Regions from separate parts of the Lentzea sp. NPDC058450 genome, predicted to be linked through region 1. Evidence: riboswitches for the same ligand, from Rfam matches in the RefSeq annotation. Region 1 holds a riboswitch; each other region holds the start of a gene.
The links. A riboswitch is a leader RNA that binds a small molecule or an ion and turns the genes downstream of it on or off. The one in region 1 is predicted to bind S-adenosylmethionine.
Positions count from the first base shown of each region.

Region 2: linked by a shared signal. The riboswitch ahead of thrC (threonine synthase) and the one ahead of ACFWNN_RS44270 (methionine ABC transporter ATP-binding protein) in region 1 are both predicted to bind S-adenosylmethionine.
Region 3: linked by a shared signal. The riboswitch ahead of ACFWNN_RS11675 (aminotransferase class V-fold PLP-dependent enzyme) and the one ahead of ACFWNN_RS44270 (methionine ABC transporter ATP-binding protein) in region 1 are both predicted to bind S-adenosylmethionine.

Region 1 covers NZ_JBHXLO010000054.1:32,270-34,525, forward strand. The annotation lists gene ACFWNN_RS44265 (methionine ABC transporter permease) at 1-304, opposite strand, end outside; gene ACFWNN_RS44270 (methionine ABC transporter ATP-binding protein) at 301-1,299, opposite strand; SAM riboswitch class I at 1,517-1,610, opposite strand; gene rsmA (16S rRNA (adenine(1518)-N(6)/adenine(1519)-N(6))-dimethyltransferase RsmA) at 1,699-2,256, opposite strand, start outside.
Region 2 covers NZ_JBHXLO010000032.1:97,098-99,353, reverse strand. The annotation lists gene ACFWNN_RS36360 (hypothetical protein) at 1-251, shown strand, start outside; gene holA (DNA polymerase III subunit delta) at 253-1,221, opposite strand; SAM riboswitch class I at 1,309-1,454, shown strand; gene thrC (threonine synthase) at 1,466-2,256, shown strand, end outside.
Region 3 covers NZ_JBHXLO010000006.1:13,828-16,083, reverse strand. The annotation lists gene ACFWNN_RS11675 (aminotransferase class V-fold PLP-dependent enzyme) at 1-791, opposite strand, end outside; SAM riboswitch class IV at 828-942, opposite strand; gene ACFWNN_RS11670 (potassium/proton antiporter) at 1,016-2,256, opposite strand, start outside.

The DNA of each region.
Region 1 (2,256 bases):
CCAGCGGCACGATGACCGCCGTGCTGCCGATGGAGCCGCCCACGATGAGCCGGGTGACCGACGTGAGCGCCACGAGCAGCACGATGAACGGCATCGAGCGGCCCAGGTCGGTGACGAAGCTGAGGATCCTGTGCACCGCGGCGTTCGGCCGCAGCCCACCCTTGGCGGTGAGCTGAAGCCAAACACCCACGGGAACGCCGAGCAGTGTTGCGATGACCGTGGAGACGCCGACCATGTACAGCGTTTCTCCGGTGGCCTCGACGAGATACGCGATCACGTCGGACCAGGGTGTTGCAGACCTCACGCAGCTACTCCCTGCGGCCCCTTCAGGGACCTCTGCACAGCGCCGCCGGCCTCGCCGATCCACTCCAGCGCGGAGTCGGACCGCTCACCGTTCAGGCCGAGCCGGAACCGCGCGACGGGCGTCTCGCCGAGGCGCGTCAGGCCACCGCCGACGATGTTGAGCTCGACGCCGAACCGGTGCGCGGCCTCGGGCAGCAGCGCGCCGACCGCGGCGAACCCGACGAGCACGACGTCCGCGACGCGGTCGTAGGCGCTCTCGTTGATCGGGTTCAGGTCCACGGCGGGCAGCAGCGAGCTGCTCGTGCGGCTGCCGGGGTTGTTGACCAGGTCGAGCACCTTGCCGTGTTCGACGACCTTGCCCTGCTCCAGCACGGCCACGTCGTCGCAGATCTTCCGGACCACGCCCATGTCGTGCGTGACGACGAGCACGGTCACACCGAGCTCAGCGCGCGCACGGTCGAGCACGGTCAGCACGGAGCCGGTCGTCTCGGGGTCGAGGGCACTCGTGGGCTCGTCCGCGAGCAGGACGCTCGGGTTGGCGGCCAGCGCACGCGCCACGGCGATGCGCTGACGCTGCCCGCCGGACAGCTGGTCGGGGTACGAGGCGGCCTTGTCGGTGAGCCCGACGAGGTCCAGCAGCTCGCCGACCCTCGTCCGTCGCTGCGGTCCGGGCACGCCGGCGGACTCGAGCGGCAGGGCGATGTTGCCGGCCGCGGTGCGCTGACGGAGCAGCGAATCCCCTTGCGGCACAACGCCGATCTGCCGGCGCGCGGCGCGGAGGGCACTGCCGTCGAGGCTGGTGATGTCGGTGCCGTCGACGCGGATCGCCCCGGAGTCGGGACGCTCCAGCAGCGCGACGCAACGGGCGAGCGTCGACTTGCCGGCGCCGCTCGGGCCGACGACACCGAGCACGGTGCCGGCCTCGACGTCGAGGGTCACGCCGTTGAGGGCGGAGACGCCCTGGAAGGACTTGGTGAGGTTTTCGACAGTGATCACTTCTGCTCCACGGCTGCGCGCGACGGCACACCGTCCGATGTGGACGTGCGCGGTCGAGGTGTGCTGCTCAGGGGGTGCGCCACTCTGCGTTTGAGTGCGCGTCAAAGGACTTTGAGAAGGCGCCTTAGACGAGGTGGCGACGACATGCAGAAGCGGTGCGACGGCACTGGTCGACAACTCGACGGCGCGTCAGCATTCGCACGGTACCCATGGTGCTCCTCCATCGGTCCTGGCGTTAGCACCTGCCCGCATCCAGCGGGTGGTTGCTGCGACGTCGTAGAGCCAGGTCTCTCAGTCGCTCCGGATGGCAAGTAGCAGTCAACCGGACGGACGTTCGGTTGCGCAAGCCAGAATCCGATTCGTTCGACAGATCACACTGTTGGCCGAAGGATCCCCGGCCTAGACCTCGGCGATCCGGATGAAGTCGATCACCGACAGCTGCTCGCCCCTGAGCTGCGGGTCGATGCCGGCCTTTTCCAGGATCTCGTCGACGTTCGGCGACCACGCCTTCAGGGCCGATCGCAGCGTCTTGCGGCGCTGGGCGAAGGCCGCGTCGACGATCTGGAAGAGCTTCTTCCGGTCCACTGTAGATAGTGGCTTTTCGTGCCTGCGGAAGGAAACCAGGCCCGAGTCGACGTTCGGGGCAGGCCAGAAGACGTTCTTGCCGATGGAGCCGGCCTTCTTGGCTTCGGCGTACCAGGCCAGCTTCACGCTGGGGACGCCGTAGATCTTGTTGCCCGGCTTCGCGGCCATCCGGTCGGCCACCTCGGCCTGGACCATCACCAGGCCCTTTTGGAGGCTCGGGAGTTCGGCCAGGAGGTGTAGGACGACGGGGACCGCGACGTTGTACGGGAGGTTGGCGACGATCGCGGTGGGTTGTACCGGCAGGTCCTCTTGGGTGACTTTCAGGGCGTCTTTCTCGACCACGTGGAGTTTGGGGGCGTTGGCTGGGTCGAG
Region 2 (2,256 bases), on a different contig from region 1:
TCGCGGCGCCGTTCCAGCGCAACCCGCTGCCGCGCTACCTGCTGCGGCTCGTGCTGACCTACGTCGTGCCGGTGCTGCCGTTCATGATGTTCTGGGACAGCGTCGTGTCGTTCCTGCGCATGTACGGGCGCGCCGAACTGCGGCGGATCGTCGACGGCCTGAACGACACGGAGTCGTTCGACTGGACGATCGGCGTCGAACGCGGCTTCACCGGCGCCCAGTACCTGATCGGGATCCCGCGCCGGACGTGAGCTAACGACGGCTGTGCGCGGCCACGATCCGGAGCACGGCGCGCTCCAGCGCGTAGTCGGCGTCGGCCGCCACGCCCTTCACGTCGGCGTTGAGCCCCGCGACCACCTGCATCGCGTCGGCGAGACCCGCCTGGTCCCAGCCGCGGGCCTGCGCCTGCGCCTTCTTGATCTTCCACGGCGGCATGCCGAGCGGACCGGCCAGGCTGAACGGGTCGGCCCGGCCCACGGCGGACACGCGCGCGACCGTGCGCACCGCGTCCGCGAGCGCGTCCGCGACCAGCACGTGCGGCACACCGAGCTGCATCGCCCAGCGCAACGCCTCCATCGCGCCCGCCCGGTCCCCCGTGACGGCCTTCTCCGCGACGGCGAACCCCGTCACCTCGGCCTTGCCCTGGTGGTAGCGGCGGATCTCCTCGACCGTCACCTTGCCGTCGGTGTCGGACACGAGCTGCGACGAGGCCGCGGCGAGCTCGCGCAGGTTCGTGCCCACGGCGTCGATGAGCGTGGCGACGGCCTCCGGGTCGATCTTGCCGCCCGCCCGCCGCACCTCGTTGCGCACGAACGCCTCGCGCTCGGCCGGCTTGGTGACCTTGGCGCACTCCGTGACCGCCGCACCGGCCTTCTTCAGTTGTCCCGGCAGGTCCTTGGCCGCCTTGCTGCGGCCACCGCCGGTGTGCAGGACGACGAGCGTGACCCCGTCCGCGGGCGCCTTGACGTAGGAGAGCACCGTGTCGGCGACCTCCTTGCCGATGTCCTGCGCGTTCTGCAGGACGATCACGCGCCCCTCCGCGAACAGCGACGGACTCACCAGTTCGGCGAGCTCCGGAGGCGTGAGATCAGTCACCGGGACGCGGGTCAGATCGGCCGTCGAATCGACCTCGCGGGCAGCGTCCAGAGCCGCCCGAACAGCCCGTTCGACCAGCAACTCCTCTTCACCGACGATGAGGTGCAGTGACTCCGGTGCGCTCACGACCGGCATCCTCCCACGTCTCGGATCGTGGGCGTCTGTGGCTCGGAAACCGAGCTATGCCGTAGCTTGGTCACCACAACTGAACACCGCTCATCCAGAGGGGCAGAGGGAACGGCCCGAAGAAGCCCCGGCAACCGGCGTCAGCGCTGTGTGCACATACCTGTGGACGCATCTGAGCGCAGACGATCACGGTGCCAATTCCGACCCGTTCGATTTCGCGGGAAAGATGAGGAGATACCTCGCGATGACTGCTGTCACTGTGCCCACGAGCACCCAGTTCGACCTCGGCCCGGCCCGCGCGCTGCTGTGCCGTGAGTGTGGAAACGAAACCCCTCTCGCTCCTGAGTACGCCTGTCTCGAGTGTTTCGGGCCGCTGGAAGTGGCCTACGACTTCGGGAAGATCCGGCGCGAGGACATCGAGGCCGGCCCCAGGTCCATCTGGCGCTACCGCGGCCTCCTCCCCGTTCCGTCCACTGTGGAGCAGCACCCGAACACCGATCCCGGCGGCACCCGCCTGGTCGAGGCGCACAACCTCGCCAAGGCCTTGGGCGTCCGCAAGATCTGGGTGAAGGACGACACCGGCAACCCCACCCACTCGTTCAAGGACCGCGTCGTAGGCGTCGCGCTCGCCGCCGCCCGCGAACTCGGCTTCAAGGTGCTGGCCTGCCCGTCCACCGGCAACCTGGCGAACGCCGTCGCCGCGGCCGCCGCCCGTGCCGGCTGGAAGTCCGTCGTTCTCGTCCCCTCCAACCTCGAACGCGCCAAGATCCTCATGAGCGCGGTGTACGAAGGCGCCCTGATCGCCGTCGACGGCAACTACGACGACGTGAACCGCCTCGCCCAGGAGCTCGCCGCGGAGAACGAGGACTGGGCGTTCGTGAACGTCAACGTCCGCCCGTACTACGCGGAAGGCTCGAAGACGCTCGGCTACGAGGTCGCCGAACAGCTCGGCTGGCGCCTGCCCGACCAGATCGTCGTGCCGATCGCGTCCGGCTCGCAGCTCACCAAGGTCGACAAGGCGTTCCGCGAACTCGG
Region 3 (2,256 bases), on a different contig from region 1:
TCGCCGTGGTCGGTGACCTTGGAGGTGGCGCCGCCGCCGACCAGGTACGGCTGGGCCTGCTGGAGCCAGTCCGCACGGCCGACCAGCACACCGGCGCCGAACGGGGCGTAGATCTTGTGGCCGGAGAACGCGATGTAGTCGACGTCCAGCTCACGCACGTCGATCGGGCGGTGCGGGGCGAGCTGGGCGGCGTCGAGAGCGATGCGCGCGCCGTGACGGCGGGCGACCTTCGCGAGCTCGGCGACCGGCCACAGCTCCCCCGTGACGTTGGACGCCCCGGTGACGATCACGAGCCTCGGGCCGACCGGGGCGGCGGCAAGAGCCCGGTCCAGCGCGACAATTGCGGCGCCGGACGAAGACGGTGCGGGGATCCGCTGGACGTGCGGACCCCTCCAGGGGAGCAGCGCGGCGTGGTGCTCGCTGTCGAACAGGACGACGGCGGTGTTGCGGGGAACGCTGCGCGCCAACAGGTTCAGCGAGTCCGTGGTGTTGCGGGTGAAGACGACGGTGTCGGAAGAACGCGCCCCGACGAACCGGCGGATGCGGTCGCGGGCCTGCTCGTAGACGCGGGTCGAGACCTGGGAGGCGAACCCGGCGCCGCGGTGCACGCTGGCGTACCAGGGCAGCAGCTCGTCGACGGCGTCGCGCACCTCCTGCAGACAGGGCGCCGAGGCCGCGTGGTCGAGGTTGGCGTAGGTGACGCGCTCTCCGGTGACCAGTGGAACGCGCAGGTCAGCGCCAACAACAGCCGGAACCGCCGTGGTGGTGCTGGGGGTGATCGCGAGCGTCATCGAGCTGCCTCCGAGGCCAGGGGGCCTTTGTGTGGAGGCCCGCGCTTGACCGGCGCCCAACGCGCCGGACCAGGTCCTCACCAAGGGCACCCCACCGCGGTTGGAGGGTTGCCGGCCAGCAAGCTTGGGCTTGACGCTGGCTCTCATGACCTGCCGACGACGTTAGCGGAGGGTGACCGCGCCGTCGACACCCCGATCACATCGTGAGAAGCCTCGGAGACCGACTAATCGCCGGTCTCGCCCTTCCACCTGGCGTAGCGCCCGGCCCGGTCGACGGCACGTATGCGCCGCTCAGCGGCGTCGCGCGTCTCCTCCGTGGTGACGATGAGCAACTGGTCCTCTGTCTGCAGCCGGGTCGTCGGCTGTGGCGTGAAACTCTTCCCCGAGCGCACCACGAGGCTGACTGTGGCGCCGCTCGGCAACCGCAGCTCGGACATGTAGACGCCGTGCAGCTTCGAGCCGCGCTGGATGTGCACCTGGAGCAGTTCGGCGCCCAGCTCGTCGAGCGGGGACGAGTCGACCTGGACCTCCAGCGCCTCCCCCGTCTTCACCAGCCCGAGCCGCCGCGCGAGGAACGGCAGTGTCGTGCCCTGCACGATCGTCAGCACGATGACCAGCAGGAACACCACGTCGACGAGTTGCCGCGCGCCCTCCACGCCCTGGATCAACGGGATCAGCGCGAACACGATCGGCACCGCGCCGCGCAGTCCCGACCAGGAGAGGAACGCCTGTTCCCGCCACGGCACCTTGAACGGCAGCGAGGACAGCACCACCGACAGCGGCCGGGCGACGAACGTCAGCACCACGCCCGCGACCAGCGCGGGGAACAGCACGTCGAGCAGCCGTTGCGGGGAGGCGTAGAGGCCGAGGAGCACGAAGAGGCCGATCTGGGCGAGCCAGCCGAGGCCTTCGGCGAACGAGAGGGTGTCGGCGCGGTGCGGCAGGCGGGCGTTGCCGAGGACCAGCGCGGCGACGTAGGTGGCGAGGAAACCGGACGCGTGCACGAGATCTCCGGCCGTGTAGGCCATCACGCACACCGCCACCGTGGCGAGCGGGTACAGACCGGTGGAGGGCAGCGCCGCGCGTCTCAGCCCCGCGCCGCCGAGGAACCCGAGCACGACGCCGATCAACGCGCCCGCGCCCAGTTCGTAGATCACCAGCAGCGGCGCGGTCCACGAGATCTGGTCCGACGACGCCAGCAGCACGACGGCGATGTAGACGGGCGCGTCGTTGAGGCCGGACTCCAGTTCGAGCGCGCCGGTCAGCCGAGCGCCGACGCCCAACGAGCGCAGGACGCTGAAGACGGCGGCCGCGTCCGTGGACGACAGCACCGCGCCCCACAGCAACGCCATCCGCCAGTCGAGGCCCAGCAGGAAGTGCAGCGCCGTTCCGGTCACCGCGACGCTGACCGCGACGGCCACTGTGGACAGTGCGACACCGAGCCACAGCGAGGACTTGACGGCGT